2 regions of the Streptomyces sp. NPDC058872 genome follow, and region 2 is predicted to be linked to the other one. Evidence: predicted binding sites of a transcription regulator. Region 2 holds the regulator's gene; the other holds the start of a gene.
What was found. Region 2 encodes HspR, which represses chaperone genes until heat shock. Its sites were predicted from a motif close to TTGAGNNNNNNNNNCTCAA; they were not measured.

Region 1: lon (endopeptidase La) is a predicted target of HspR. The motif match lies at 3,466-3,484, and genes of this name have one in related genera.

The regions. Positions count from the first base shown of each region.
Region 1 is NZ_JBHYMK010000004.1:107,225-122,730, forward strand. It holds gene ACFW22_RS03725 (ABC transporter ATP-binding protein) at 1-455, opposite strand, end outside; gene ACFW22_RS03730 (zf-HC2 domain-containing protein) at 452-1,372, opposite strand; gene ACFW22_RS03735 (RNA polymerase sigma factor) at 1,369-1,962, opposite strand; gene ACFW22_RS03740 (hypothetical protein) at 2,019-2,555, opposite strand; gene ACFW22_RS03745 (hypothetical protein) at 2,690-3,271, opposite strand; gene lon (endopeptidase La) at 3,507-5,918, shown strand; gene ACFW22_RS03755 (DUF4240 domain-containing protein) at 6,018-6,611, shown strand; gene ACFW22_RS03760 (lytic polysaccharide monooxygenase) at 6,644-7,528, opposite strand; gene ACFW22_RS03765 (lysozyme) at 7,805-8,638, opposite strand; gene ACFW22_RS03770 (MarR family winged helix-turn-helix transcriptional regulator) at 8,860-9,342, shown strand; gene ACFW22_RS03775 (hypothetical protein) at 9,521-10,312, opposite strand; gene ACFW22_RS03780 (nitrate- and nitrite sensing domain-containing protein) at 10,685-13,579, shown strand; gene ACFW22_RS03785 (roadblock/LC7 domain-containing protein) at 13,576-14,067, shown strand; gene ACFW22_RS03790 (DUF742 domain-containing protein) at 14,064-14,477, shown strand; gene ACFW22_RS03795 (ATP/GTP-binding protein) at 14,458-15,186, shown strand; gene ACFW22_RS03800 (styrene monooxygenase/indole monooxygenase family protein) at 15,216-15,506, shown strand, end outside.
Region 2 is NZ_JBHYMK010000009.1:124,432-139,937, reverse strand. It holds gene ACFW22_RS08205 (ATP-binding protein) at 1-287, shown strand, start outside; gene ACFW22_RS08200 (LuxR C-terminal-related transcriptional regulator) at 284-982, shown strand; gene ACFW22_RS08195 (Yip1 family protein) at 1,061-1,921, opposite strand; gene ACFW22_RS08190 ((Fe-S)-binding protein) at 2,160-4,415, opposite strand; gene ACFW22_RS08185 (sugar transferase) at 4,523-5,011, opposite strand; gene dnaK (molecular chaperone DnaK) at 5,257-7,095, shown strand; gene grpE (nucleotide exchange factor GrpE) at 7,092-7,739, shown strand; gene dnaJ (molecular chaperone DnaJ) at 7,773-8,957, shown strand; gene ACFW22_RS08165 (heat shock protein transcriptional repressor HspR) at 8,962-9,405, shown strand; gene ACFW22_RS08160 (helix-turn-helix transcriptional regulator) at 9,478-10,461, opposite strand; gene ACFW22_RS08155 (5'-nucleotidase) at 10,601-10,828, shown strand; gene ACFW22_RS08150 ((2Fe-2S)-binding protein) at 10,825-11,142, shown strand; gene ACFW22_RS08145 (pyridoxamine 5'-phosphate oxidase family protein) at 11,267-11,671, opposite strand; gene clpB (ATP-dependent chaperone ClpB) at 11,794-14,385, shown strand; gene ACFW22_RS08135 (C40 family peptidase) at 14,475-15,359, opposite strand.

The DNA.
Region 1 (15,506 bases), on a different contig from region 2:
GCCTGCGCGATTCCGGCGCGCCGCACCATCCCGCCCGACAGCGTCTTCATGCGCGCGTCGATCCGGTCGCCGAGCCCGACCCGACGCACGGCCCGCTCCACGGCCGCCGGGGTCCGCTCGGCCGGCATCTCCTTGAGCCAGGCGACGTATCCGACGAACTCCCGCACGGTGAAGGCCGGGTAGTAGCCGAACTCCTGCGGGAGATAGCCGAGTCGGCGGCGGATCCCGGTGCGCTCGGCGCGGTGCGAAACGTCCGCGCCGAGCAGCTCCACCCGTCCGGAGGCCGGTGCGGCGACGGTCGCCAGGACCCGGATGAGGGACGTCTTCCCGGCCCCGTTCGGCCCGAGCAGACCGTGCACTCCCGGGTCGAGGGAGAGGTCGAGCGCGTCGAGGGCGACGGTGCGGCGGTGCCGGACGGTCAGTCCGGCCACCGCCACGGAGGCCAGCGGGATCACGAGTTCGTCTCCAGGTGGTCGAAGGAACGGCGCCGCAGCGCGAGGAGGGCCGCGCAGACGAGGGCGGCAACAGCCCACGTCCCCTGCACGGCGGGACCGGCGACGTATCGGGCGACCCCGGTGGCACCCGCCCCCGGGGACCCGAACAGGGGGCCTACGACGGCGAGCGCCCATCCGCCGCCGAGCGTCGTCGCCGCGGTCCGGCACCCGACGAACGAGCCGAGCACGAGGGCGGCCAGGGTCAGTGCCAGGCCGGGCAGCAGCCAGGCAGCCGCTCCGGGGAACCCGGCGATCGGTGGCAGCAGGGCCCCGCCGGCCGTCAGCAGCGGCAGGCACACGGAGAGCACGGCGGCCGTGCGGACCAGGAGCAGTCGCAGCCCGCCCGACGGGGTGGCGGCGGTGATCTCGTACAGCGGATCGGCGCGCCGGCCGTACGACACGGCCACCCCGGCGAGCGGAAGGAGCGGCGAGACGGCCAGCAGCCAGTTCCGGGCGCCCCGGAACCCGGCGCCGTAGGCCAGCGCGAACGCACCGCCGAGGACGAGGGCCACGGCCACGACCCACGCCCCGCGGAGCGCGGGCCCGGCGGCCCAGCAGAGCCGTGCCCACCGCCCGAGCGGCTCGCTGGCGGCGGCGCCCCGCCGTCCCGCCCTGCTGCCGGACGCCCCGTGCCGCCCCGGCGCGGCCGCTTCCGCACCCGGCAGGGGCGGGGGGGAACCGAGGAGCGTCAGGAGTTCCGTTCGCACCGAGGCCAGGGCCGCCCCCGCCGTACCCGCACGGACCGCTTCCGAGACGCGGGAGGCGCAGGAGCGGCAGGACTCGACGTGCTTCTCCAGGGACCAGGCGTCGGTCTCGGGGGCGGAGCCCGCGGCGTACCGGTGGGCCAGGGAGTCGGAGACGTGCCAGGGGGCCGTCATGCGGTGCCTCCGAGGGGGTGGGGGCCGAGGGCGGCGCGGAGTTCGCGGCGGGCACGCAGGGCCCGGGTCTTGACGGTGCCCTCGGGTATGCCGAGCAGCCGGGCGGTCTCGCGGGTGGTGAGCCCGTCGACGACGGTCGCCCGCAACACCTCGGCCAGTTCGGGAGAGATCCGGTCGAGGGCGGCGCCCACCTCTCCGTACTCCAGGCCCGCGAGCACCCGCTCCTCGGCGGACGGCGCGGAGGAGGGCGGCCCTGCGGGTCGTGCGGCCCGGGCCGCACGGGCGCCGGCGCGCTGGGCGTCCACCAGGCGACGGGCGGCGATCACCCAGAGCCAACCCCCCGCCTCGCCCCGGCCCCGGTGGCCGCCCGCCGAGCGCCAGACCGTGAGGAAGGTGTCCTGGAGGACCTCCCGCACGGTCTCCTCGTCGGGGCAGCGCCGGGCCAACCGGGCGTGCAGCCAGCCGGCGTGCCGGTCGTAGAGCACGGCCAGCGCGCTGGTGTCCCCCCGGGCGACCGCGCGCAGCAGCGTCGCGTCGTCCTCCTCGTCGCCCCCGCGGGGGCCTCCCCCTGCGGGGCGCAACGGTTTCACGCCCCCTCTATCGCCGGTCGGTGCCGGACCGGTTCACGGAGCGGGCCGGCGCGCGCTCAGGGGCTCGTCGGCGGACCGCCCCCGGGGAGGGCGGCGAAGACGCGCTGGAGGGCGGGCGGGCGTTCGCCGTCGCCCGCGACGACCAGGCGGTGCCGGTACGTCACGTAGTACTGGAAGCCGTCCGGGATCGGGCTGCCCGTCGGCCGGTCCGGTACCAGGGCGAACGCGGGGTCCTCCAGTGCCGCCCGCAGTTCGGCGACCTCGGCGGGGGTCTGCCTGCCCGTCCGGGGCGGCTTGGTGCCGGAGCGGCTGCTCCAGCTGCCGTCGTAGTGGACGACCAGTTGGTTGCGGACGCCCGCCAGGCCGCCGTTGACGACCACCTCGACGAGGACCTCGCCCGGCTGGGGGTCCGCCGCCGGGGTGCCGGGGTCCGTCGTCGGGCCCGGCACGGCCGGCGTGCTCGCGCTCGACGGAGCCCCGCCCGGTGGGGGAGGGCCCTCCGGGCCGCAGCCGCTCGCACCGGTCAGCGCTCCCACGACCAGCAGGGTCCCGCACCACGTCCACGTCCTGCGCTTCCACACGCCTCGCACCATGCATCGAGCATGCCCGGCCGGGGGGCCCGCGCGCAGCCGGACGGGCGGGTTCCCGTCAGGTCGGGCCGCGGCCGTCCGCCGGGCCCGGACCGGTGTCCGCCCGCGGGCCGGGGCGAGCCAGGCGGCCCTGGTGCTCAGTGGCCGCCGCGCGGTTCGAAGCAGCCGGTCTCCAGGTACCGGCCGTTGACCTTGACCTGGTAGTTGGTCGACTGCACGAACGCGGTGACACAGGCGTCCCGACCGATGGCGAGGGCGACGCTGGCACCTGGGTTGCCGTGGGGGTCGTGGGCCCGCACGAAGAGGGTTCCGCGCCCTTCTTCGTCGTCCGGTCCCCCATCGCGGTAGCCGAGCTTGAGCAGCTCCGCACGCACCCGCTCGGCATCCCAGCCCTTGGCTTCCCAGAGCCGCTTGAGGACGGGCTCGATGCGGGCGGCCTCTGCGCGGGCGGCCTCTTCGGCGGCGGGGGACATCTCCTGGGGGATCTTGAAGCCGTTGTTCTCCCGGTAGTGCGGGGCTCCGTCGTGCGAGTCGGGCTCCACGTTGCCCCGTGCGGGGTCGGTGTGGGAACGGGTGGACGAGGGGGAGGGAGGGCCGCCGCCGTTCGGGGCGGAGTCGGCCGTCGTCGCCCCGGTGTGCTGCTGGCCGCAGGCGGTCAGGGTCAGGGCGGCGCCCAGGGAGAGGCACGCAGCGACGTGGCTGGGTCGGGATATCCGCATGGGGAGGAGCTTGACACGGCGCCCCTCCGCTCAGCACCCGCGTGCGGAACCGCAGTCGCCCGCAGGAACCAACCGGAATGCGCAGTACCCGACGCACGGCGAAAGGGGAGGGCGCGGGGTCCGGCCGGATCGGACAGAAGCGGTGATCGCTCAGAGCGAACAAATGCCCGGGAACATTCCAGGGCTCACAAGCATTGAGTCCGTACAGCTCAACTTGACTGCCGAAGGGGAAATCATGGCTTCTGAGTCCGTGGCGTCCGTGCCGCTCACCCTGCCCGTGCTGCCGCTCGACGACGAGGTCGTGCTGCCCGGAATGGTGGTGCCGCTCGACCTGTCCGACAACGAGGTGCGGGCCGCCGTCGAGGCCGCCCAGGCCGCAGCCCGCACCGGGGCGGGCAAGCCCCGCGTGCTGCTCGTGCCGCGGGTCGACGGGACCTATGCCAGCACCGGCGTCCTGGGCACCGTCGAGCAGGTCGGACGGTTGTCCGACGGCGATCCCGGCGCGCTGATCCGGGGCCTCGGCCGCGTCCGCATCGGCGCTGGTACGACCGGCCCCGGCGCCGCCCTGTGGGTCGAGGGCAGCACCGTCGCGGAGACCCTTCCCGAGCCGCTGCCCGGCTCGGTGGCCGAGCTGGTCAAGGAGTACAAGGCGCTGGCCACCAGCTGGCTCAAGAAGCGCGGTGCCTGGCAGGTCGTCGACCGCGTCCAGCAGATCGACGGCGTCGGCGCCCTCGCCGACAACTCCGGGTACTCGCCCTTCCTCACGGTCGCGCAGAAGGTCGAGCTCCTGGAGACCGCCGACCCGGTCGCCCGCCTCAAGCTGGCCACCGCCCAGCTCCGCGAGCACCTCGCCGAGCAGGACGTCGCCGAGACCATCGCCAAGGACGTCCAGGAGGGCGTCGACAAGCAGCAGCGCGAGTTCCTGCTCCGTCGCCAGCTCGAAGCCGTCCGCAAGGAGCTGCGCGACCTCAACGGCGAGAAGGAGGGCGAGGAGTCCGACGACTACCGCGCCCGCGTGGAGGCCGCCGACCTGCCCGAGAAGGTGCGGGAGGCGGCGCTCAAGGAGTTGGACAAGCTGGAGCGGTCCAGCGACCAGTCCCCGGAGGGCTCCTGGATCCGCACCTGGCTGGACACCGTCCTCGAACTGCCCTGGAACGAGCGGACCGAGGACCAGTACGACATCCAGGGCGCCAAGGCGGTCCTGGACGCCGAGCACGCCGGGCTCGACGACGTGAAGGAGCGGATCACCGAGTACCTGGCGGTGCGCAAGCGGCGCGCCGAGCGCGGTCTCGGCGTGGTCGGCGGGCGTCGAGGCGGCGCCGTCCTCGCCCTCGTCGGCCCGCCCGGCGTCGGCAAGACCTCGCTGGGCGAGTCCGTCGCGCACGCGATGGGGCGGAAGTTCGTGCGGGTCGCCCTCGGCGGCGTCCGGGACGAGGCGGAGATCCGCGGCCACCGCAGGACCTACGTCGGCGCCCTGCCCGGTCGGATCGTCCGGGCGGTCAAGGAAGCCGGTTCGATGAACCCGGTGGTCCTGCTCGACGAGATCGACAAGGTCGGCTCCGACTTCCGGGGCGATCCGGCGGCGGCCCTCCTCGAAGTCCTCGACCCCGCGCAGAACCACACCTTCCGCGACCACTACCTGGAGGTCGAGCTCGATCTGAGCGACGTGGTGTTCCTCGCGACCGCCAATGTGCTCGAAGCCATTCCCGAGGCCCTGCTCGACCGCATGGAGTTGGTGCGCCTCGACGGCTACACCGAGGACGAGAAGGTCGTCATCGCCCGTGACCACCTGCTTCCGCGCCAGCTGGAGCGGGCCGGTCTGGAACCCGACGAGGTGGTCCTGGAGGAGGCGTCGCTGCGCAAGCTGGCCGGCGAGTACACCCGCGAGGCCGGCGTCCGCACCCTGGAGCGGGCCGTCGCGCGGCTGCTGCGGAAGATCGCCGCCCAGCACGAACTGGGCGACCGCGAGCTTCCGTTCACGGTCGGCCCCGAAGACCTCCGGGACCTCATCGGGCGGCCGCACCACGTGCCCGAGTCGGCCCAGGACCCGGCCGAGCGCCGGACGGCCGTGCCCGGCGTCGCCACCGGACTCGCGGTGACCGGCGCGGGTGGTGACGTCCTCTTCGTCGAGGCCTCCCTCGCCGATCCGGAGACGGGCGCCGCGGGACTGACCCTCACCGGCCAACTGGGCGACGTGATGAAGGAGTCGGCGCAGATCGCGCTCTCCTTCCTCCGCTCGCACGGAGCGGAGCTGGAGCTGCCCGTCACCGGCCTCAAGGACCGGGGCGTGCACATCCACTTCCCGGCGGGCGCGGTTCCGAAGGACGGACCGAGCGCGGGCATCACGATGACGACGGCCCTCGCCTCCTTGCTGAGCGGTCGCCTCGTCCGCACGGACGTGGCCATGACCGGCGAGGTCTCCCTCACCGGCCGGGTGCTGCCGATCGGCGGGGTGAAGCAGAAGCTGTTGGCCGCGCACCGGGCGGGCATCACCACGGTCGTCATCCCCAAGCGGAACGAGGCGGACCTGGACGACGTCCCGGCGGAGGTGCTGGAGAAGCTGGAGGTGCATCCGGTGACGGACGTCCGTCAGGTTCTGGAGATCGCCCTCTCCCCGGCGGAACTGCCGGTCGGAGTGGCGGCCTGAGAAACGGCCGTTGCCCTTCCCGCGCCGGAGCGGGGCGTCCTCGACGGGCGCCCCGCTCCGGCGTACGGCCTGTCAGTCCCGACTGGCATCCTCGTACACATGAACGACGACGCCTTCTGGGCCCTCATCGACGAGTTGAGCCGCCGGCCCGGTGACCGGGACGAGCGACTGGATTGGCTGCGGGCGGAACTGATGCGCCGTCCGGCGGCCGAGAGCGTGGCGTTCCAGGTGCGGCTGGAGAGGGCGTGCGGGGTCGCCGACACGACCGCGGTCTGGACGGCGGCGAACCGGATCGAGGGCGGTTCCTGCACCGACGACGGTTTCCACTACTTCACGGTCTGGCTGGTGGGCCAGGGGCGTGCGGTGTACGAGGCGGTCCTCGCGGATCCGGACGCACTGGCCGACGTGCCGGGGGTGAGGGCCCTGGCGGGACGGCACCCGGACGAGTGGCGCGACGACGAGTGGCCCGAGTGGGAGGAGCTCGACTACGTGGCCCAGGACGCGTACGACGAGCTGACCGGTCAGGAGGACGACGACGGGGAGGAGTTCCTCGACGCCGTCGAGGAGGCGGAGGACGCCGCGGTGGCGGCGGGGGAGTGGGAAGAGGGCGGGGAGCCCCGGGGGCATCGGCCGGAGGGGTGGGTGACGCCCCGCCTCTCCGCCCTCTTCCCGCTCGGCGCCTCCGGCTCCTAGGAAGGGCCCCGGGTAGGGGCCCGGGAGGTGTCCTAGGAGGCGGAGGAGTTGCGGCGGCGGCCCAGCAGCAGGCTGCCCGCAGCGAAGACGGCGAGGGCGCCCGCTCCCGTGAGCGCCAGGGGGAGCGGCGAGGAGGCGGCCCCGGTGGTCTCGGCGGAGAGGGCCGGGGGCTGCTCGTCGCCGCCGTGGCCCGCGTGGCTGACGGTGGAGAGCGTGGAGCCCGCCGCGATCTCGGCCTCGGTCGGCGCCTCGGCGGTCTCGACCCTGCTCGCGGCCGCCGGTGCGCCGAAGGTGACGTCCGAGCAGCTGTAGAAGGCCTCGGGGCTGTCGTTGCGCTGCCACACCTTGTAGACGATGTGGCGGCCGGTGCGGGCCGGCAGGGTGCCCGTGAAGCCGTAATAGCCGTCGGTCGCGGTGCGGGTGGTGTCGTAGACGGCGACGGGGGTCGGGTCCAGGTCCGACCACTTCAGCGGCTGGGTCGGGTCGAAGCCGGCCTTGGTGATGTAGACGGTCATGGTGCCGGAGTGCGGAGCCGTCACCCGGACCTTGAAGTCGAAGGAGCCGGCCGCGACGGGCGTCGAGGGCCAGTCGGTGCGTGCCCAGTCCAGCGCGCGGTACTTCTCGCGGTTGGCCGAGCAGAGCTTGCCGTCCGGGATGAGGGCCTGGTGCTGCCCGGCGGCGTTGGCGATGTTGACCTCGTTCCAGTCGTAGAGCGGCTGGGTGCCGGAATCGGCGACGAGGTCCTTGCACACCTGCGACTTGGGCGTCTCGGGGCCTTCGGCGTAGCAGGCGGCCACGCGGCTCACGGGGTTGAAGACGGCCCCGTGGGCGCCGGCGGCGGTGGGGGTGAGACCGACCAGCGCGGCGGCCGAGAGGGTGGAGGCGGCGACGGCGGCGGTGCGACGGTAGGAGGGCATGCGGGGGCTCTCTCTCGTGCGTGGGGGAGTACGGAACGAGCAACGCGCGCGGGACGCCTGGAAGTTGAATACCGAGCGGCCGGCGTAGAGCCTCGCATTGGTCCATACCAATCGGCAAGAGCTGGGGTGGAAAAAGCCGGAACGACCTCCCGGGTGCCGCAGGTCCGGGAGGTCGTCGAGGGGCGGGGCGGGAGCGTCGGTGCTCGGTGGTGGTGCGCGGGGGCGGGGGAACGGTGCCGTGCCGGGGCGGGGGACGGCGGTGTGCGGGGGTGGGCGTCAGCCGTTCGCGAGCGCCCGGACCCGTGAGAGGTCCCCGTTGAACTTGTCGTGGTCGCCCACCGTCGGGCCGGAAGAGGTGTACTGCCACATCGTGTAGTACGCCCAGCCGGCGGGGAGTTCGCCGACCTGGGAGGCGTACCGCGCGATCCACAGCGGGTTGGTGGAGGCGAAGCCCCCGTAGTTGCCGGTGCACTGCTTCCACCAGCTGGTGGCCGTGTAGATCACCGGGTCGCGTCCGGTCCGGTACCGGTAGCGGTTCACGAAGTCCTGGATCCAGGCCACCATCCCGGACGTCGACTTGCCGTAGCAGGTGGCGCCGTACGGGTTCCATTCGACGTCGAGCACGCCCGGCAGGGTCTTGCCGTCCTTGGACCAGCCGCCGCCGTTGTTCACGAAGTAGTCGGCCTGGGCCGCGCCGGAGGCGGTGTCCGGGGTCGCGAAGTGGTACGAGCCGCGGATCATGCCCACGTTGTACGAGCCGTTGTACTGCTGCGCGAAGTAGGTGTTCTTGTAGTACGTGCCTTCCGTCGCCTTGACGTAGGCCCACTTCACGCCGCTGTTCCACAGCGTCGACCAGGCCACGTTGCCCTGGTGGCCGGAGACGTCGACGCCCTCCGTCTGGACGGCCAGGAGGGAGGGGTTCCCGCCGGGCTTCGCTCCCTTGCCGTCGTGCGCGATCACGCCCATGCCCATGTGGGCGGAGCCGCGCGGCGGCAGTTGTCGGGCGCCCGGGTCCTGGGCGGCGGCGGTGCCGGAGGGGCCGAGGGCGAGCAGCGGCGCGACCGCGAGGGCCGCGCCGACGAGGGCTGTTCTGGATCTGCGCACACGCATTGCGTGCCTCCGAAGGGCTCGTGGGGGAGCGGGGATGACAAACCTGCAATGGACATGACATTCAGACTTCCGGGGGAGACGCTACGCACGTAGACCCGCCCGGTGGAAGGGGGCCTGGTTGCCGCCGTTGGTCTATGCCTGCGAAATACTGGGGGAGCTGCGGCGACGGGTGCCGCCGGAAGAAACTTTCAGCGACCGGAAAGCGCGCGAGAGGTGCTGACGTGCACGGAAGCGGTACGGAAAAAGAAGGTCGGGCCGCCGTCGGGGGCGGTGTGGACCAGGAGTTCCTCGCCCTCGAACGGGAACTCGCGGTCTTCCTGCGCCGTGCCCGCGCCCAGTCCGGGGAGATGGCCCGCGAGGTCCACCCCGAGCTGGAGCCCGCCGCCTACGGCCTCTTCGTGCGCCTGGACGACGCCGGCCCCCAGCGGGCCACCGAGCTCGCCGGTTACTTCGGCGTCGGCAAGGCCACCATGAGCCGCCAGCTCCGGGCCCTGGAAGAGCTCGGGCTGGTCGCCCGGGACCCGGACCCCGCCGACGGCCGCGCCTCGCTCGTCCGCCTCACCGAGGAGGGGCGGAGCCGCTTCCGCAGCGTCCGGGACGCCCGGCGCGAGCGCTACGTCCGCAAGCTCGCCGACTGGGACCGCGCCGAGGTGGCCGAACTCGCCCGCCTCCTGAACCACTTCAACGTCCGCTCGGAGGGCTGAAGGCGGCGGGACGCGCGAGCGTTCCCGTACGGGGGCGGGGAGGAGGATGACCGCGCGGTCGGGTCCGGGTCCCGCCCCCACGCTCCGTCCCCCCAGCCCCTGCCCCGCCCCCAGGCCTCGGCCACCGGCCCCGCCGGGGCGGGGCGACGGGCGCGGAGGGCCCGGGGGAGGCCTTCCCTCAGGGCTCCTGCAGCTCCGCGTAGACCGCGCTCGCGTCGTCGTGGAGCTTCCAGCGGTGCGCCCCGCCCGCCCGCGGGTCCGCCTCCTCCAGGGCGCGCACCCGACGGAGCAGGCCGGCCGCCCCCTCCTTGCGCAGCACGCCGAAGCAGTCCGTCCAGTCGCCCTCGCCGAACAACTCCACCCAGCGGCTCGCCCCGTCCGTGAGCGCCGCCAGCGCCCGCACCTGCGCGCGCGGCGTGCTGCCGACCACCGCCCGCTCGGCGACCGCGGGATCCGCGGCCGCGGTGAAGAAGCCGCCCTCCCGGTTGCGCAGCCGGTCCGTCGCCTCCAGGGAGCGCAGGACCTCGCGCGGCACCCGGTCCAGCCGGTCGTCGAGCACGGCCCGCACCGAACCGTCCGGCGCCTCCAGGAGCAGGGTGGAGTCGGAGAGGACGAGGTGCTCGACCGCGACCTCGTCCCAGCGGGCGATCACGACGGTCGCCTGCGGCGTCCGCACGTGAGAAAGGTCACAGGTGTCACGGTGGGTGTTCGCGGTGCGCCGGATTGCCAGCGAGAGGATCTCGGACAGGGGCACGTCCCGCCGGGAACCGGACAGTTCGGTCAAAGCCCCGCCCAGGCGTGCGGTGAACCAGGGGACCGTGTGCACACAACCGTCATCACCCGCGGGGGGTGTGACGCCGTCGAGCAGAACGACGGTTCCCCCGACTCCCGAAGCTGGTAGAGCTGCGGCCACCCAGTCCTCGTTGGGGCGTTCGGGGCTGCCGGGCAGGGAGGCGAGTTCGCTGCGCATGCCGTCCAGTGTGCCCGCCCCCCGCGGTTTCCCCGGGGAGTCCCTTCACGGGACCTGCAAATGACCAGAAAAGGCCTGTACCAACCCCGTGGAGGTGGTGAGAAGGCCGGAACACACCCCTCCGGGGAGCTGCGGGCGCGCATCCTGCCAAAGCCCGACCGGAAGATCCAACCGGCACCCGGTCCGCCCCCGCCGGCTGCACCGCCGGAAGTTGTTAGCCAACTACTGAGTGTTGTTCACTCGTTCGGGTGGCGGAGTGGCCGATGCCCGTCCCCTTCCCGGAAGCGCTGGAATGGTCGGAAGCCGTACCAGGGGTGGGGGCGCTCCATGTGACCGGTCGTCACCTCTGCTTCATGGGCGGACGAAACAAGAATGCGAGCACCGGTGCAGAAGAAGCGGCCTCGGAGCAAGAACGGCACGCAGAGTCAGACCCCCGGTGAGCCGCTGGCCCCCACCGGCCGGACCCAGCGCGTCCGCAACCGACTGGTCGTCGGCGTCGCCCTCGTCGGCGTCACCGTCCTCGCCGCCGGAGCCCCCGCGATCCTCGCCGCCTCCACCGAGTTCATCGAGTCCCAGCGCCTGATCACCCTCGCCGAACTCGACCGACAGGCCGTCACCCTCGCGCACTCGCTCGCCGACGAGCGGGACGAGGTCGTGGCCTACGTCGCCGCCGGCCGCGACCGGCAGAGCGACGACGACGAGCACCGGCGGCAGGTCACCGACGCCCGGTCCACCCGCGTCGACCGCCAGATCGACGAGATCCTGCCCGCTGCCCCCTCCGAGCTCCGCCGCGACCTCTCCGGAGTGCCCTCCATCCGCCGCGCCGCACTCACCGGCAAGGGCACGGCCCTGGAGGCCCACCGGGCGTACTCCCACGTCATCGCCAAGCTCCAGGCCCTCGCCGACGAGCTCGCCGACAAGACCCCCGCCCGTGCCGCCGACGTCCTTCCGGCCGGGACCACCCGGGCCCCCGCCGCCCTCGGCCGAGCCGTCGAACAGGCCTCCGCCACCCGTGGCCTCCTGCTCGCCGCGCTCTCCGTGCCGCAGCCCGAACCCACCGGGGACGTCCGCTACGACCCCCAGACCGGAACCTACGTCGCCGACGAGCCCGAGGGCGCCGCCGAGGCCGAGCGGGCCCGTGACGCCCTCACGGCCGCCGCCCAGCAAGCACGCGTGCGCGAACTCGCCGCCCTCGGCGACTTCGACCAGGCCGCCGGCACCACCGCCCGAGACTCCCTCGCGGCCAACGTCAGCGGCCCCGACGTCAAGACCGCGCAACTCGCGCTCGCCAGCCTCACCGACCAGCCCCAGCTGACCGAGGCCGAGCGCGGGACGGACCCGGTCGCCCTGGAGGCCGCCCTCTCCGCGCGCATCGAGCAGATGCGCGGCGTCGAGTCCGCCCTCGCCGCCGAGCGGGTCGCGCGCCTCGGAGACCTCCGCGACGACGACGTCACCGCCCTGGAACTGCGCCTCGCCTTCCTCGGCGGCTGTCTGCTGGTCGCGGTCGGCATCTCCACCTACGTCGCCCGCAGCCTCACCCGGCCGCTCGCGGTCCTCCGCCTCGGCGCCGCCCGGCTGGCCGCCGCCCCCGAGCCGCACACCGAGGAAGCGGTCCGCTTCACCGGCCGCAACGACGAGTTCGCCCAGATCGTCCGGTCCCTCAACGCCCTGCACGGCAAGCTCGCCGGACTCGCCGCGCGCACCGAGCGGCTCACCGACGAGCACGCCGACCTGGCCGCGGCCAAGGAGGCCGTCGGCACCGAACTGGCCACCCAGCGGGCCGAGCTCCAGGGTCGGGTCGCCCTCCTCACCGCCGACCTCGAACGCCTCAGGAACACCGTCCACCACACGTTCGTCAACCTCTCGCTGCGCAGCCTCGGGCTCGTCGAACGGCAGCTCGGGGTCATCGAGAAGCTGGAGGAGCGCGAGCAGGACCCGGACCGACTCGCGACCCTCTTCAAGCTCGACCACATGGCGACCGTGATGCGGCGCCACAGCGAGAACCTCCTGGTCCTTGCCGGTCATGAGCACGTCCACGGCCATGCCGGGCCGGTCCCGCTCGTCGACGTGCTCCGCGCCGCCGTCAGCGAGATCGAGCGGTACGAGCGGGTCACCATCCAGTCCCTGCCGCCGCACACCCAGATCGCGGGCTTCGCCGCGGACGACCTCAGCCACTTGGTCGCGGAGCTCCTGGAGAACGCCACCTCCTTCTCGCCGCCCGACGCCGAGGTCCAGCTCTCCGGCTGGCTCCTGGAGAGCGGCGAGGTGATGCTCTCCGTGCAGGACGCGGGCATCGGCATGACCGCCGCCCGCTTCGCCGAGCTCAACGCCCGCCTCGCCGAGGCCGATGCGGAGGCCTTCGAGGGCGAGGGGCTCGGCATGCGGGTCATCACCCGCCTCGCCGCCCGTCACGGGGTCCGCGTCGAACTGCGCGAGCAGAAGCCGGGCGGCACGGCCGCCGTCGTGATCCTGCCGCTGCCCCTGCTGCCGAGCGCCCCGCCGTCGGCCCCCACGGATTCCGTGGCAGGCGCCGGTGCGGCGGGCGTGCTCCAGCTGCCCGGTTCGGTCGCGGAGGCCAACTCCAACACGCTGCCGTCCCGGACCCGCGATCCGCTCGTCGAAGCCGCGGAACGCGCCTTCCAGGAGGCCGAAGCGCACGGCGACGCGGAACGGGTCCGGGCACGGACTCCGGAGCAGGAGCACGCCTCCCCCTTTGAGGTCCGGTCGGACGACCCCTACGAGCACGGGCCGGAGGATTCCTCCGCGCCCGGGCGCGAAGAACCGTCCGGGACCCCCGCGCAGGGGCCGTCCGTCGCCGAGACCACCCTGCAGGTGCGGTTGCCCGTTCCGCCGTCGGAGCCGGACGTCCACGAGCGGGCCGGCGACGGGGAGGAGCCCCTCGCCGGGGCGCCCGTGCCGGCACCCGCCCCGACCGCCGGGCCGTCCGCCCCCGCGCCGGCCGCCGAAGCCCCGCCCGCCGGGGAGCCGGTGCCCGGACCGCGCCCCGGGCAGTGGGAGCGGGTCACCGAGAAGGGCCTGCCCAAGCGCACCCCTCAGGTGGTCCGCCAGGCGGGCCCCAGCACCACCCCCCGCCAGGGGGCCGTGGATGCGGAGGCCCTGCGCCGCCGGCTCGGCGGCTTCCACCGGGGGGCCCTGGCCGGACGGCGTGACGTGGAGGCGGAGCTGGACACGGCGCGAATAGACGCCACCAGGACTGCACGTACAGGGGAGATGACGGGGGACACAGGCGAGGAGGCACGCAGTTGACTGCGACGGGAACGTTCGGACTGAGCACGGAAGCCCGCAACCTGCAATGGCTGCTGGGGAATTTGGTGGAGGAGGTGCCGGGGCTCCGCTCGGTGGCCGTCGTCTCCTCGGACGGACTGATGCTGCTCTCGTCGGAGTCGGCCGCCCAGCCGACCGCGGCGGACGCAGCCGCAACCGACCGCCCCCGCGGGCCGCGCGGCTCCAGCGCCGATCTGGCCACCATCGTCTCCGGCATCGGCAGCCTGACCGTCGGTGCCGCCCGGCTGATGGACGGCGGCGGGGTCAAGCAGACGATGGTGGCGATGGAGGAGGGCAGCGTCTTCGTCATGTCCATCAGCGACGGCTCACTGCTCGGCGTGCACGCCGAGCCCGACTGCGACATGAGCGTGGTGGCCTACCACATGGCCCTCTTCGTGGGCCGCGCCGGCCACGTACTCACCCCCGAAGTCCGCAGCGAGTTGCGCAAATCGATGGAGAGTCCCCGGTGACGTCCGCCTCGCACGCCTTCAAGCTGCCGGTACGCGGAGACGGACGGCGCCCCGCGCGCGTGCGTCCGTACTCGCTGACCGGCGGTCGCACCCGCTTCGGCCACGTCCTGCTCGTCGAGACCTTCGTGGCAGCGCTCGAAGCGCCCGCCGCGCGCAGGGTCCTGACGGACGGCGGGCCGACCGCCCGGGGCCTGATGCCGGAGATGCGGGCCATCGTCGGGATCTGCCGCCGGATGCGGACGGTGGCGGAGATCTCGGCTCTTCTGAAGATGCCGTTGGGGGTCGTCCGGGTGCTCCTCAGCGACCTGGCCGACCAGGGAAAGATCCGCGTGTACGGGACCGGTCACGGCACCGGACAGCCCGACCGCGCGCTCCTCGAAAGGGTGCTGAGTGGACTCCGTCGTCTCTGACGCCACCGCCGTCTCCGAAACCGCCACCACCGAGGCGCCGGCGACCGCCGGCATCCCCGTCCAGCCGGGGTCCGCGGATCCCCTGAGTCGTGCCGCGGAGCCCGATCCCGCGGAGATAGACACCGAAGAAGGCGCCCAGGACTGGCAGCTCGACCACTCCCGGGCCCCGATCGCGACGAAGATCGTCGTCGCGGGGGGCTTCGGGGTCGGCAAGACCACCTTCGTCCGTGCGGTCTCGGAGATCACCCCGCTGCAGACCGAAGCCCTGATGACCCGGGCGAGCGAGGAAACCGACGACCTCACGGCCACCCCGGACAAGCTCACCACCACGGTGGCGATGGACTTCGGCCGCATCACCCTCGACAGCGACCTGGTGCTGTACGTCTTCGGCACGCCGGGGCAGCAGCGCTTCTGGTTCATGTGGGACGACCTGGTGCGCGGTGCGATCGGGGCGATCGTGCTCGCCGACACCCGACGGCTCACGGACTGCTTCCCGGCACTCGACTACTTCGAGAGCTGCGGACTGCCGTACATCGTGGCCGTCAACCACTTCGAGGGCACGGAGCTGTTCGAGGCGGACGACGTGCGGGAGGCCCTGACCGTACCCGCGCACGTACCCGTGGTGATCATGGATGCGCGCAAGCGGTACAGCGTCGTGGAGAGCCTGCTCGCGATGGTCGCGCACGCTCTCGAAGCCACCCCCGAATAGTCCGCCCCGTCACGCCAGGAGCCCCGCCCATGCGGAAGATACTCATAGTCGGCGCCGGCCAGTCCGGCCTGCAGCTCGCCCTCGGACTCCAGACGCAGGGGTACGAGGTCACCCTGATGTCGAACCGGACGGCGGACGAGATCCGCAACGGCCGGGTCATGTCCACCCAGTGCATGTTCCACACCGCCCTCCAGCACGAGCGTGACCTCGGCCTCAACTTCTGGGAGCCCCAGGCGCCCCGGATCGAGGGCGTCGGCGTCTCCGTCGCCGGCCCCGACGCCACCCGCCCGATCGACTGGGTCGGCCGGCTCGACGGCTAC
Region 2 (15,506 bases):
GCGTGCACGCCCGCGCCCAGCAGGTGGTGGTGCACCTGGACGAGGAGGCGGGCGGGGGCTGGACGTTGACGGTGCACGACGACGGAGTCGGCTTCGACCCGTCGTCGGTGACGGCGGGGGTCGGGCTGCGGGAGGTGGTCGTGGGCGAGCTGCGCCGACGGGGCCTCGACGTGGGGATCGCGTCCGCCGCGGGCGAGGGGACGACCGCGACCATCACCGCGTGCCCGGGGCCGGAGGGCCGTCCGGTGCGGCCGACGGTACGGGCCGCCTTCGCGGAGGCGCCGTGAGGCCCGCGGTGGCGGTCGTCGACGACGCGTCGTTGATCCGCGAGTCGGTCGGTCCGTTGATGCCCGGCCTCGACGTCGTCGCCGCGGTCGCGACGGTGGAGGAGTTGGTGCGCCGCGGCCCCGTGGTGGACGTCGTCCTGCTCGACCTCCACCTGTCCAACCTCGAACGGCAGCCCGACGTCCGCCAGGGCGTCGCCGCCGTTCGCACCCTGACCCGACGTGGCTATCGCGTCTGCGTCTACAGCCAGGAGGAGCGTCGCTTCGTGCTGGCGGCGTGCCTCGCGGCCGGTGCGAGCGGCATCGTCTCCAAGGCCCTGCCCCGGGACCGGGCCGAACGGCTCTTCCTCGACGTCGCGGCCGGCGGCACCGTCGTTCCGGCAGCGGTCGTCGGCATCCTCGAAGTGCTCGTCCGACGCGACTGCATCACGCTGTTGAGCGAGCGTCAGCGCCAGGTCCTGCACGGGCGGGCCCGCGGACTGAGCTACGCCCGGCTCGCACGGGAGCTGTTCGTGAGCGAGTCGACGCTGCGCGGTTACTGGTTCGACCTGACCAGGTCGCTGTCGGAGTCCTTGCGGAGCCTGACGCCGGGTGAGATCGAGCGGGCCCTGGGACTCGCGCCGGGCGACCTGCTGGAGTTCTGGGCCGACGGGACGACGGACCGCAAGGACTGGTGGCGGATCGGCGGCGTCCGTTGAGCACCGGGCGGCACCACCGAGACGAGGAGCCCCCCACCGCGTGCGGTGGGGGGCTCCTCGGGGTCCGTGCGGGCGCCGTTACAGCGTGCCCAGTTTGATCAGGCTCAGCAGCGCCACCAGCTGGATCGCCGATGCGCCCAGCGCCTTCGGCCAGGGCAGGTCGTGCGAGCGGCTCACCATCACGGTGAAGAGCGCGCCCGCCGCCAGCCAGGTCGCCCAGCCGATGACCTGGACGAGACCGTTCTCGCCGCCCAGGAAGAGCGCGAAGAGCAGACGCGGCGCATCCGTGATCGACATGATCAGCATCGAGAGGCCGATGGTCGGCTGCCAGGAGCCGTCACCGCCCAGCTGGCGGGCGAGGGTGTGGGTGACCGCGCCGAGGATCAGACCGCCGACCACGAAGCCGAGGGCGGTCATCAGGACGTACGGGACCGCCGTCGACAGGGTCGCGTTGATCGCTTCCTCGCGGGCCTGGTCGAAGCCGAAGATCGCCAGGAGTCCGTAGAGGAAGGTGACGGACAGCGCCGGGCCCCAGACCGCGTAGTCCCGCATCTGCAGGAACGTGTCCGCCGGGCGCAGCACGATGCCGCTCAGCAGCTGCTTCCAGGGCAGTCGGGGCCCCGTCGGGGCGGGGGCGCCGGAGGGGCCGCCCTGGCCGTACGGGTCGTCCACGCTGAACATCTGGGTGTGGCCCGGGTTGTTCGCCGTCGCCGCGTGCTGCCGGGGCTGCTGGCCGTACGGTTCGCCGAAGTACTCCGGTTCGCCGTGGGACTGCTGCGGTTGCCCCTGCTGCCCGTACGGCTGCGTCTGTTGTTGCTGCTGCTGCCACTGCTGCTGCGGGTAGGGCGGCGGGGCCGCGTTGTACCCGTACGGCGCCTGCTGCGGTTGTTGTTGCGGGGGGCGGTTGTCCCTGCCGCGTCCGTTCCTGAATCCAGCCACGTCATCGAACGTACCTGCTTCGGCTGTGGACTCGCTCCTTTGCGGCTGACCTGTGACATCCCCTAGGGGGCGTCGGGGGTGTGACGGGGGCGCGGGGGAGTGCGGGCGGGCCGTCGCGGGGCGCGGGGACCCCGACCGGGTGGCGCGGTTCCCCCGGCCCCGCGCCGTGCCGCTGCGGACGTGCGCGAGGGGGCCGCCCCGCGCTCCTCGCGCGTTGCGGCCCCCTCGCGGTCCGGGCTCAGACGGCCGGTGTCGGCTCCTCGGCGGCCGGCTCCTCCGGCTCCACCGGGGTCTTCACCGAGTCGAGCAGCAGCTGGGCGACGTCGACGACGGTGACGGACTCCTTGGCCTTGCCCTCGTTCTTCTTGCCGTTGACCGAGTCGGTCAGCATGACCAGGCAGAAGGGGCAGGCGGTGGAGACGATGTCCGGGTTGAGGGACAGGGCCTCGTCGACGCGCTCGTTGTTGATGCGCTTGCCGATCCGCTCCTCCATCCACATCCGGGCACCGCCGGCGCCGCAGCAGAAGCCGCGCTCCTTGTGGCGGTGCATCTCCTGCTGGCGCAGGCCCGGGACGGCGGACATGATCTCGCGCGGCGGCGTGTAGACCTTGTTGTGGCGGCCCAGGTAGCAGGGGTCGTGGTAGGTGATGAGGCCCTCGACCGGGGTCACCGGGATCAGCTTGCCCTCGTCGATGAGGTGCTGGAGCAGCTGGGTGTGGTGGATGACCTCGTAGTCGCCGCCGAGCTGCGGGTACTCGTTGGCGATGGTGTTGAAGCAGTGCGGGCAGGTCGAGACGATCTTCTTGGCCGACTTCGGCTTCTTCGTCGACTCGTCCTCGTCGTCCTCGCCGAAGGCCATGTTCAGCATCGCGACGTTCTCCTGGCCGAGCTGCTGGAAGAGCGGCTCGTTGCCCAGGCGGCGCGGGGAGTCACCGGTGCACTTCTCCTCGCCGCCCATGATCGCGAACTTGACGCCCGCGATGTGCAGCAGCTCGGCGAAGGCCTTGGTGGTCTTCTTGGCGCGGTCCTCCAGGGCGCCGGCGCAGCCGACCCAGTACAGGTAGTCGACTTCGGAGAGGTCCTCGACGTCCTTGCCGACGATCGGGACCTCGAAGTCGACCTCCTTGGTCCACTCGACCCGCTGCTTCTTGGCCAGGCCCCAGGGGTTGCCCTTCTTCTCCAGGTTCTTGAGCATCGTGCCCGCCTCGGACGGGAACGCCGACTCGATCATGACCTGGTAGCGGCGCATGTCGACGATGTGGTCGATGTGCTCGATGTCCACCGGGCACTGCTCGACGCAGGCGCCGCAGGTGGTGCAGGACCACAGGACGTCCGGGTCGATGACGCCGTTCTCCTCGGCGGTGCCGATCAGCGGGCGCTCGGCCTCGGCGAGGGCCGCGGCCGGAACGTCCTTGAGCTGCTCCTCGGTGGCCTTCTCGTCGCCCTCCATGGTCTTGCCGCCGCCCGCGAGCAGGTACGGCGCCTTGGCGTGCGCGTGGTCGCGCAGCGACATGATGAGGAGCTTGGGGGAGAGCGGCTTGCCGGTGTTCCAGGCGGGGCACTGCGACTGGCAGCGACCGCACTCGGTGCAGGTGGAGAAGTCGAGGATGCCCTTCCAGGAGAACTGCTCGACCTGGGAGACGCCGAAGACGGCGTCCTCGGCCGGGTCCTCCCAGTCGATCTCCTTGCCGCCGGTGGTCATCGGCTGGAGCGCGCCGAGGGCGGTGGAGCCGTCGGCGTTGCGCTTGAACCAGATGTTCGGGAAGCCGAGGAAGCGGTGCCAGGCGACGCCCATGTTGGTGTTGAGCGAGACCGTGATCATCCAGGTGAAGGACGTGACGATCTTGAGCGCCGCGAAGAAGTAGGTGAGGTGCTGGATCGTGCCCAGGTCCAGGCCGTCCAGGAGCGCGATCAGCGGGTACGAGGCGAAGAAGCCCGGCTCCCAGCCGGTCACGTGGTGCTGGACGCCTTCGAGGGCGCGGAGCGTCATGATGCAGACGCCGACGATGAGGATGACGGCCTCGACGAAGTACGCCTGACCGGTCTTGGAGCCGGCGAAGCGGGACTTGCGGCCGGCCTTGTTCGGCGTGCTCAGCTGGCGGATGACGATGAGGGTCACGATGCCGAGCACCGTCATCAGGCCGAGGAACTCGGTGAAGATCTCGTACGGCAGCCAGTCGCCGATGATCGGGATCAGCCAGTCGGCCTGGAAGAGCTGGCCGAAGGCGTTCACGATGGTGAGGAGCAGGGAGAAGAAGCCCACCGCCACGAACCAGTGCGCGAAGCCGACGATCCCCCAGCGGTTCATGCGCGTGTGGCCGAGGAATTCCTTGACCAGCGTGATGGTGCGCTGCTTGGGGTCACCGGTGCGCGTGCCGGCCGGTACCGGCTGACCGAGCCGCACGAAGCGGTAGATCTGCACGGTGGCGCGGCCGAACAGCGCGACGGCCACCACCGTGATGGCGATCGACACGATGATCGCGGCGAGTTGCATGACGGGCTCCTCGGGCGGGCCTACTAAGCGGTAACTTATTGAGTTCCTGCTGAGATTACCCGTTCGCGGCGCCGCACTGTAGCGGCGCCCGCGGTGATGTGTGTCGCTCAGGCAAACCTTGCCGTGCGACGCCTGCGGACTGCTGGAAGCGTACGCGCAAGGATCAGCAGGTCCATTCCCAGCCAGTGGTCGTCCACATAGTGGAGGTCCAGCAGCTCGCGTTCCTCCCACGGCAGGTCCGAACGGCCGCTGATCTGCCACGGACCGGTGAGTCCCGGGCGCACGGAGAGCCGGCGCCGGCCCTCGCCCGTGCACTCGCGGTGGGTCGGGCTCAGCGGGCAGGGGCCGACGAGCGACATCCGGCCCGCCACGACGTGCAGGAGCAGGGGCAGCGCGGCCAGCGGGCCCCTGGTGCGGAAGGTCAGCATCGTGAACGGCCGCCCCTCCAGCCCGGCCACCGTCCGGCGTCGCAGCACGGCGCGCTCCGAGGGCGTCGAGCGGAGCGCGGTCGAGAGCGCGACGGCGGCGGCCAGGGGGGAGAGGAGGACGAGGAGGGCCAGTCCGCCCGTCAGGTCGAGCACGCGCTTCGCCGCCATGGCCCCTACCCTCCGACAAGAATCATGGGATATTCGTGGGATATGCCTGCTTTGCCCGGCAGGGGCCTTCGGACTCTCTCACGGTGCACCCCGTCCGCGCCCGCACCGACGCGCTCACACCCCCTCTTTGAGTGATGCTGCGGACGAAGACTTGAGTCGACTTCACTCAAGTCTGTTGACGTGCTCCCCTTCCTCGTGCATCCTTGAGTCAGTTCCACTCAAGTCAGTCAGCTGGAGGAATCGAAATGGCACGTGCGGTCGGCATCGACCTGGGCACGACTAACTCCGTCGTCAGCGTTCTGGAAGGCGGCGAGCCCACCGTCATCACCAACGCCGAGGGCGCCAGGACCACGCCGTCCGTCGTCGCCTTCGCGAAGAACGGCGAGGTGCTCGTCGGCGAGGTGGCCAAGCGCCAGGCCGTCACCAACGTCGACAGGACCATCCGGTCGGTCAAGCGCCACATGGGCACCGACTGGAAGATCGACATCGACGGCAAGAGCTTCAACCCGCAGCAGATGAGCGCCTTCATCCTGCAGAAGCTCAAGCGCGACGCCGAGGCCTACCTGGGCGAGAAGGTCGTCGACGCGGTCATCACCGTCCCGGCGTACTTCAACGACTCCGAGCGCCAGGCTACCAAGGAGGCCGGTGAGATCGCGGGCCTCAACGTCCTGCGCATCGTCAACGAGCCGACCGCCGCCGCCCTGGCGTACGGCCTGGACAAGGACGACCAGACGATCCTCGTCTTCGACCTCGGTGGCGGCACCTTCGACGTGTCCCTCCTGGAGATCGGTGACGGCGTCGTCGAGGTGAAGGCCACCAACGGTGACAACCACCTCGGTGGTGACGACTGGGACCAGCGCGTCGTCGACTACCTGGTGACGCAGTTCCAGAACGGCCACGGCGTGGACCTGGCCAAGGACAAGATGGCCCTCCAGCGTCTGCGCGAGGCGGCCGAGAAGGCGAAGATCGAGCTCTCCTCCTCGACCGAGACCACGATCAACCTGCCCTACATCACGGCCTCCGCCGAGGGCCCGCTGCACCTGGACGAGAAGCTCACGCGCGCCCAGTTCCAGCAGCTCACCTCCGACCTGCTCGAGCGCTGCAAGGTGCCGTTCCACAACGTCATCAAGGACGCGGGCATCCAGCTCAGCGAGATCGACCACGTCGTCCTCGTCGGCGGCTCGACCCGCATGCCGGCCGTCGCCGAGCTCGTCAAGGAGCTGACCGGTGGCCGCGAGGCCAACAAGGGCGTCAACCCGGACGAGGTCGTCGCCATCGGCGCCGCGCTCCAGGCCGGTGTCCTCAAGGGTGAGGTCAAGGACGTCCTGCTCCTCGACGTGACCCCGCTGTCCCTCGGCATCGAGACCAAGGGCGGCATCATGACCAAGCTCATCGAGCGCAACACCACGATCCCGACCAAGCGGTCCGAGATCTTCACGACGGCCGAGGACAACCAGCCGTCCGTGCAGATCCAGGTCTACCAGGGCGAGCGCGAGATCGCGGCGTACAACAAGAAGCTCGGCATGTTCGAGCTGACCGGTCTGCCGCCGGCGCCGCGCGGCGTCCCGCAGATCGAGGTCGCCTTCGACATCGACGCCAACGGCATCATGCACGTGACCGCGAAGGACCTGGGCACGGGCAAGGAGCAGAAGATGACCGTCACCGGCGGCTCCTCGCTGCCGAAGGACGAGGTCGACCGGATGCGCCAGGAGGCCGAGCAGTACGCGGAGGAGGACCACCGCCGCCGCGAGGCCGCCGAGTCCCGCAACCAGGGCGAGCAGCTCGTCTACCAGACGGAGAAGTTCCTCAAGGACAACGAGGACAAGGTCCCGGGCGACGTCAAGACCGAGGTCGAGGCCGCTCTCGCCGAGCTGAAGGAGAAGCTCAAGGGCGAGGACACCGGCGAGATCCGCACCGCCACCGAGAAGGTCGCGGCCGTCTCGCAGAAGCTCGGCCAGGCCCTGTACGCCGACGCCCAGGCCGCCGGCGGCGACGCGGGTGCGGCCCCCAAGGGCGGCGCTGACGACGACGTCGTCGACGCCGAGATCGTCGACGAGGACAAGCCGAAGGGCGGCCAGGCGTGACCGAGGAGACCCCGGGCTTCGAGGAGAAGCCCGACGTCCCCTCCGGCGCCACGCCTGACGACGCCGCCGAGGCCGTCGAGAACTCCACCGAGGAGGACTCGACGGCCCCGGCCGGGGACGCGAGCAGCCAGAAGTCGGCCGGTACGGCGGGCCTCACGGCCCAGCTGGACCAGCTGCGCTCCGCGCTCGACGAGCGCACCGGCGACCTGCAACGGCTCCAGGCCGAGTACCAGAACTACCGCCGCCGCGTGGAGCGGGACCGGGTCACGGTCAAGGAGATCGCCGTCGCGAGCCTCCTGTCCGAGCTCCTGCCCGTCCTCGACGACGTCGGCCGGGCCCGGGAGCACGGAGAGCTCGTGGGCGGGTTCAAGTCGGTGGCCGAATCGTTGGAGACCGTCGTCGCCAAGATGGGTCTGCAGCAGTTCGGCAAGGAGGGCGAGCCCTTCGACCCGACGATCCACGAGGCCCTGATGCACTCGTACGCGCCGGACGTCACCGAGACGACCTGCGTGGCGATCCTGCAGCCGGGGTACCGGATTGGCGAGCGGACCATCCGGCCCGCCCGCGTGGCCGTCGCCGAGCCCCAGCCGGGGGCGCAGGCCAAGGCCGAGGAGTCGGACGACTCCGAGAACGACAACGAGTAACAGCCGTACCCGTACGCGGGAGGAGGGACGTCGATGAGCACGAAGGACTTCGTCGAGAAGGACTACTACAAGGTTCTCGGCGTCCCCAAGGACGCCACCGAGGCGGAGATCAAGAAGGCGTACCGGAAGCTCGCCCGCGAGAACCATCCGGACGCCAACAAGGGCGACGCCAGTGCCGAGGCCCGCTTCAAGGAGATCTCCGAGGCGAACGACGTCCTCGGCGACCCCAAGAAGCGCAAGGAGTACGACGACGCCCGCGCCCTCTTCGGCAACGGCGGCTTCCGGGCCGGCGGCCCGGGCGGCGGCGGCTCCTTCAACTTCGACCTGGGCGACCTCTTCGGGGGAGCCCAGGGCGGGGCCGGCGGCTTCGGCGGTGGCGCCGGCGGTGGCGGCATCGGGGACGTCTTCGGCGGTCTGTTCAACCGGGGCGGGGGAGCGGGCACCCGCACCCAGCCGCGGCGCGGCCAGGACATCGAGTCCGAGGTGACGCTCAGCTTCACCGAGGCCATCGAGGGCGCCACCGTGCCGCTGCGGATGTCCAGCCAACAGCCGTGCACGGCGTGCTCGGGCACCGGTGACAAGAACGGCACGCCCCGGGTGTGCCCGACCTGCGTCGGCACCGGCCAGGTCTCGCGCGGCAGCGGCGGCGGCTTCTCGCTGACCGACCCCTGCGTGGACTGCAAGGGCCGCGGCCTCATCGCCGAGAACCCCTGCGAGGTCTGCAAGGGCAGCGGTCGGGCCAAGTCCTCCCACACCATGCAGGTCCGCATCCCGGCCGGCGTGAGCAACAGCCAGAAGATCCGACTGCGCGGCAAGGGCGCGCCGGGCGAGCGCGGCGGGCCCAACGGCGACCTGTACGTCGTCGTGCACGTCGACGCCCACCCGGTCTTCGGCCGCAAGGACGACAACCTCACCGTCACGGTGCCGATCTCCTTCGCTGAGGCGGCACTCGGCGGCGAGATCAAGGTGCCGACCCTCGGCGGTCCCGCGGTCACCCTGAAGCTGCCCGCGGGCACCCCGAACGGCCGGACCATGCGGGCCCGGGGCAAGGGCGCGGTCCGCAAGGACGGCACCCGCGGCGACCTCCTGGTGACGGTCGAGGTCGCGGTGCCGAAGGAGTTGGACGACAAGGCACGCGAGGCCCTGGAGACCTTCCGCGAGGCGACGGCCTCCGAGGACCCGCGGGCCGCGCTGTTCCAGGCGGCGAAGGGAGCGTGACGCGGTGGAAGGACGCCGACGCAATCCGTACGAACTGACCGACGAGTCACCGGTGTACGTCATCTCGGTGGCGGCGCAGCTCTCCGGCCTGCACCCACAGACCCTGCGGCAGTACGACCGGCTCGGCCTGGTCTCCCCCGACCGCACGGCGGGGCGCGGGCGGCGCTACTCGGCCCGCGACATCGAGCTGCTCCGTCAGGTGCAGCAGCTGTCACAGGACGAGGGCATCAACCTGGCCGGAATCAAGCGGATCATCGAACTGGAGAACCAGGTCGCCGCGCTCCAGGCCCGGGTGGCCGAGCTGTCGGCGGCGGTCGAGGGCGCGGCGGCGACGCTGCGCCAGCGCGAGGCCCAGGTCCATGCCTCGTACCGGCGGGACCTGGTTCCGTACACCGACGTGCAGCAGGCGAGCGCCCTGGTGGTGTGGCGCCCGAAGCGCGGCGAGTAGCCCTTCACCGGCTGGTGTCCGAGGCCCCCTCCCCATGGGCGGAGGGGGCCTCGGACGTGTGCCCGGGGTCGGTCATTCGTCCCGTTCGAGGATGCCCGACTGGGCGATGAGGTAGCCGAGTTGTGCGCGGCTTCCGCTGCCGAGCGCGGCGGCGAGCTTGGCGATGTGTGCCCGGCAGGTCCGCACGTTCATGCCGAGCCGGCGGGCGATGGCCTCGTCCACGTGGCCCTCGACGAGGAGCCGGGCGATGGAGTGCTGGACGCCGCTGATCCCCTCCCGCGGTTGGGCGTTGGGGAGTTGCTCGCCGAACGGGGTGGCCCGCGCCCAGGACTGTTCGAAGACCGACGCCAGGTACTCGACCAGGCCGGGATGACGCAGTTCCAGGGCGACCTGGCGGTCCTGCCGTGCCGGTATGAGTGCCACCGAGCGGTCGATGATGATGAGCCGCTCGATGCTCTCCTCCAGGGTGCGGACCTGGAGCCGGTCCATTCCGGCCTGTTCGAGGTAGACCTGCATGCCGGGGCTGTGCCGTGCGGTGTGCTGGTAGAGCGTGCGCACGTGGACCCCGCGGTCGAGCAGCGGCTGGATCCGGTTGAGGGCGGTGTTGAGCGTGTGCTCGCTGCGCGCGCCGCCGGGCTGGATGGTGAGGAGTTCCTGGGAGCACTCGGCCGTGACCCGGCTCAGCACGGCGTCTATGCGGTGGATGCCTTCGAGGACGGTGATGGCGTGGGTGGTCGACGGGTCCTGGGCGCTGATCGCCATGAACTGCTCGAAGGTGCTGGACAGTCCCATGGCCAGGGCGCGCCGCTCCTGGATCTCGCGCTCCAGGGGATGGACGAGCCGGGCGAGCGCGGCCGAAGGTGGAACCGGACGGAGCCACACCGGGTCGTCGGGATCCGGATGGAGCAGGTCGAGGTCCATGAGGCAGGGAGTGGCTTCTGCCTCACTCCTTGTGATTCGCCCGATGCGCAACGCACGTGCGTACAAGTCCGATCCGACGGTACAGAGGTCGACATGCCCGTGAGGATGTGCGTTGGATGTGTCATTTTGAGCCATTTGTACACCCCCCAGGATCCTGTATTTCAGGAACATGATGCATTGCCCCAGTGGTGTGCGCGCAAAGAGTGAGCCATCGTCTAAGGCGCGGGGGAGAGGAAACCATCAAGTGAGGTCGAAGCTGCTCATGTCCAGGAAAATGCTTCGCTCGATACTTGCTTCCGTCTTCATAGGGGCGGCAGCAGCAGGAGCGCTGGCCGTCGGCGACCCGGTGTGGGACAGCGAGCCCGCCCTGGTGGCCGCAGCCCCGAACGACCCGGTGTGGGACGTCACTCCGGCGCGGCAGACCGACCCGGTGTGGGACGTCACTCCGGCGCGGCAGGCCGACCCGGTGTGGGACTTCGCCCCGGCGAACGAGGAAGCATGACGGTCCCGCCGGACGACCCCAGGTTCCGCCGGGAGATGGCCTCGGCCTATCGGTCCGGCTGGCACTTCGTCGATCTCGCCACGGCCATCCCCCACCGTGGTGACTCGCTGAAGATCACGCTCTTCGGAGAGCCCGTGGTCGTTGCACGCGAACACGACGAGGACGTCCGGGCCTACCGCTGTCTGCGGCGCCCCCGGGGCGCTCCTCAGCCCATCCGGTGTGCCATCCGGTACGGCATGATCTTCGTCAACCTCGACCAGCGGGACCACCAGCTGATCGAACCCGAGACCATGGCCACTCCCCGCAGTGCCTGAGCGATTCCCCCGTCGTTGTAGATCGCTCAGGTGCTTCCCCCACACAGCGGCGCCATCGCGGACCTGAAACGCGATGGCGCCGCTGTGCTGCGTCCGAAGGTCCTTCGAAGGTCCTCCGCGCTCCTCAGGCGCGGCCCATCGCCCGGGTGAGGGCGATCTCGATGACGACCCGGTCCGGGTTCGGGGTCGGCGTGCGCCCGTAGCGCTCGGCGTAGCGGGCGACGGCGTCCGCGACGACCTCGGCGTCCGCCCGGACGTGGGCGATGCCCTCCAGGGTGGCCCAGCGCCCCTTGTCCACCTGGCAGACCGCGACCCGTGCGCCGTCCGCGCCCGCCGCCAGGACGTTGGCGACCTTCCGGCTGTTCTTGTTGGTGATCACGCGCGCGTACCCCTGCTCCGGGTCGTAGGTGACGCCGACCGCGACGACGTGCGGGGTGCCGTCCGGGCGCGGGGTGGTCAGGGTGCACATGTGGTACTCGCGCCAGAAGCTGAGGTACGAGTCGGAGGGGTTCCTCGGGTCTGTGGCCATGCCGGGAAACTACCCGGGCAGAACTCCCTTCAATAACTTGAGTCGATTCCACTCATGTTTGTGTATGGTGGAAGGGTCAAAGGAAGAAGTGGACCCGCGACCTTCGAGGAGGAGCACCGCACGTGGACGCCGAACTGACCAACAGGAGCCGGGACGCGATCAACGCGGCGACCAGCCGCGCCGTGTCCGAAGGGCATCCGGACCTGACCCCCGCACACCTGCTGCTCGCACTCCTCGCAGGTCAGGACAACGAGAACATCGTCGACCTGCTCGCCGCCGTCGAAGCCGACCAGGCCGCCGTCCGCTCCGGCGCGGAGCGCCTGCTCGCCGCCCAGCCGAGCGTCACCGGGTCCACCGTCGCGCCGCCGCAGCCCAACCGCGAGCTGCTCGCCGTCATCGCGGACGCCGCACAGCACGCCAAGGAGCTCGGCGACGACTTCCTGTCGACCGAGCACCTGCTCATCGGGATCGCCGCCAAGGGCGGTCAGGCCGGTGAGATCCTCGACCGGCAGGGTGCGAGCGCGAAGCGACTGCTCGACGCCTTCGAGACGAACAGGGGAGGACGCCGGGTGACCACGCCCGACCCGGAGGGGCAGTACAAGGCACTGGAGAAGTTCGGCACGGACTTCACCGCCGCCGCGCGCGAGGGCAAGCTCGACCCGGTCATCGGCCGCGACCACGAGATCCGGCGCGTCGTCCAGGTCCTGTCCCGCCGCACCAAGAACAACCCGGTCCTCATCGGCGAGCCCGGCGTCGGCAAGACCGCCGTCGTCGAGGGCCTCGCCCAGCGGATCGTGAAGGGTGACGTCCCGGAGTCCTTGAAGAACAAGCGCCTCGTCTCGCTCGACCTCGGCGCGATGGTCGCCGGCGCCAAGTACCGCGGTGAGTTCGAGGAGCGCCTCAAGACCGTCCTCTCCGAGATCAAGGAGAGCGACGGGCAGATCATCACCTTCATCGACGAGCTGCACACGGTCGTCGGCGCGGGCGCCGGCGGCGACTCGGCGATGGACGCCGGCAACATGCTCAAGCCGATGCTGGCCCGCGGCGAACTGCGGATGGTCGGCGCGACCACCCTCGACGAGTACCGCGAGCGGATCGAGAAGGACCCCGCCCTGGAGCGCCGCTTCCAGCAGGTCCTGGTCGCCGAGCCGACGGTCGAGGACACCATCGCGATCCTGCGCGGGCTCAAGGGCCGCTACGAGGCGCACCACAAGGTGCAGATCAACGACTCCGCCCTGGTGGCCGCCGCGACCCTCTCCGACCGTTACATCACCTCCCGCTTCCTCCCCGACAAGGCCATCGACCTCGTCGACGAGGCCGCTTCCCGGCTCCGCATGGAGATCGACTCCTCACCCGTCGAGATCGACGAGCTCCAGCGCTCCGTGGACCGGCTGCGGATGGAGGAGCTGGCGCTGAAGAACGAGACGGACGCCGCGAGCCGGCAGCGCCTGGAGAAGCTGCGCCGCGACCTCGCCGACCGCGAGGAGGAGCTGCGCGGCCTGACCGCCCGCTGGGAGAAGGAGAAGCAGTCGCTCAACCGCGTCGGCGAGCTGAAGGAGCGCCTCGACGAGGCCCGTGGCCGCGCCGAGCGCGCCCAGCGCGACGGCGACTTCGACACCGCCTCCAAGCTGCTGTACGGGGAGATCCCGGCCCTGGAGCGGGAGCTGGAGGAGGCGTCCGAGGCCGAGGCCCAGCAGGAGTCCGCCAAGGACACCATGGTCAAGGAGGAGGTCGGCCCGGACGACATCGCGGACGTGGTCGGCTCCTGGACCGGCATCCCCGCCGGTCGCCTCCTGGAGGGCGAGACCAAGAAGCTGCTCCGCATGGAGAGCGAGCTCGGCAAGCGGCTGATCGGCCAGTCCGAGGCCGTCCAGGCCGTTTCCGACGCGGTGCGCCGCACCCGCGCCGGGATCGCCGACCCCGACCGGCCCACCGGGTCCTTCCTCTTCCTCGGCCCGACCGGCGTCGGCAAGACCGAGCTGGCGAAGGCGCTCGCGGACTTCCTCTTCGACGACGAGCGGGCGATGATCCGCATCGACATGTCGGAGTACGGGGAGAAGCACTCCGTGGCCCGGCTGGTCGGTGCGCCTCCCGGCTACGTCGGCTACGAGGAGGGCGGCCAGCTCACGGAGGCGGTGCGCCGCCGCCCGTACAGCGTGGTGCTGCTCGACGAGGTGGAGAAGGCGCACCCCGAGGTCTTCGACGTCCTGCTCCAGGTCCTCGACGACGGGCGCCTGACCGACGGGCAGGGCAGGACGGTGGACTTCCGCAACACCATCCTGATCCTCACCTCCAACCTGGGCAGCCAGTTCCTGGTGGAGCCGCTGACCCCGGAGGACGTCAAGAAGCAGCAGGTCCTGGAGGTCGTGCGGGCGAGCTTCAAGCCCGAGTTCCTCAACCGGCTCGACGACCTCGTCGTCTTCTCGGCCCTGGACCGGGCCGAACTGGGACGGATCGCACGGCTTCAGATCGATCGGCTCGCCAAGCGCCTCGCGGAGCGACGGCTCACCCTGGACGTCACCCCGGAGGCACTGGAGTGGCTCGCCGAGGAGGGCAACGACCCCGCCTACGGCGCCCGGCCGCTGCGCCGCCTGATCCAGACGGCGATCGGCGACCGGCTCGCCAAGGAGATCCTCGCGGGGGAGGTCGAGGACGGCGACACGGTCCGGGTGGACCGCTTCGAGGACGGCCTGATCGTCGGGGCCGCCCCGTAGGGCGGCTGCCGGTCCGCTGCGGTGGCGGGGCGGGGGCCGGCCCCCCCCCCCCCCGGGGTGGCCCGCCCCGCCCCCACGGACGGTGAGGATCAGAGGATGCGGATCGCGCCCGAGGGGGTGTCCCAGTCCAGGGAGCGCTCGACCACGCCGGTGGACGGGTTCTGCGCACCGACGAACTTGCCGCCGCCGACGTAGATGGCGACGTGGTACGAACCGCTGCGGCTGCCCCAGTACAGGATGTCGCCCGGCTGCAGGTTGCCCAGCGAGACGGAGGTGCCCATGCTCGACTGCTGGTACGAGATGCGGGGCAGGTCGATGCCGGCCGCGCGGTAGGCGGCCTGGACGAGGCCCGAGCAGTCCCAGGAGTTGGGGCCGGTGCCGCCGGAGACGTAGGCGTCGCCGATCTGGGCCTTGGCGAAGGCCACGATCGTGGCCGCCGCGCCCGAGGGGGCCTGCGTCTGGGTGCTGCCCTTCGAGGTGGTGGCGCCGCTGTCGGAGGACGAGCCGGTGGAGCCGCCGTTGCTCGACGAGCTCGTGGTGGCGAGTTGGGTGCGGGCGGCGTCGCGGGAAGCGCGCTCCGCGGCCTCCTTGCGCTCCTGCTCGGCCTTGAGCCGTGCCTCCTCGGCGCGCTCGGCAGCCGCCTTGCGGTCGGCCTCGGCCTTGGCCTGCTTGGCCTCCTTGGCGGCCTTCTGCAGCGCCGCGTCCTCCTGGCTCTGGAGGCTCTGGTCGAGCGCCTCCTGCTGGGAGGCCTCCGCGGAGGCGGCAACGGCACTGGCGAGGTCGGCGCCGGCGCTGAGGGAGCCCAGGGTGGGCATTTCGATGGTCTCGGTCACCGGCTCGGCATGCGCCGGCCCGGCAGCACCGGCCACCGCGATGGTGCCGAGGAAGCCACCGGTAACTCCGGCCCGGAGCGCGAGCTTCGAGGCGCTGCGGCGGGGCTTCCGGTGGCTGGGTATGTGAGCGGTGTGGGACATGAGGACAACCGCTATCAGGGCCATGCGGTTCCCTTCAAGAAACGTGGGTTGCGCCACAGTTACGTTCGGAACCCCCGAATCCGCTTCTTCTGCACCCTTATTGACGCCGTAACGGGCAAATCGGGCATGAGTCATCCAGCCCTTGAT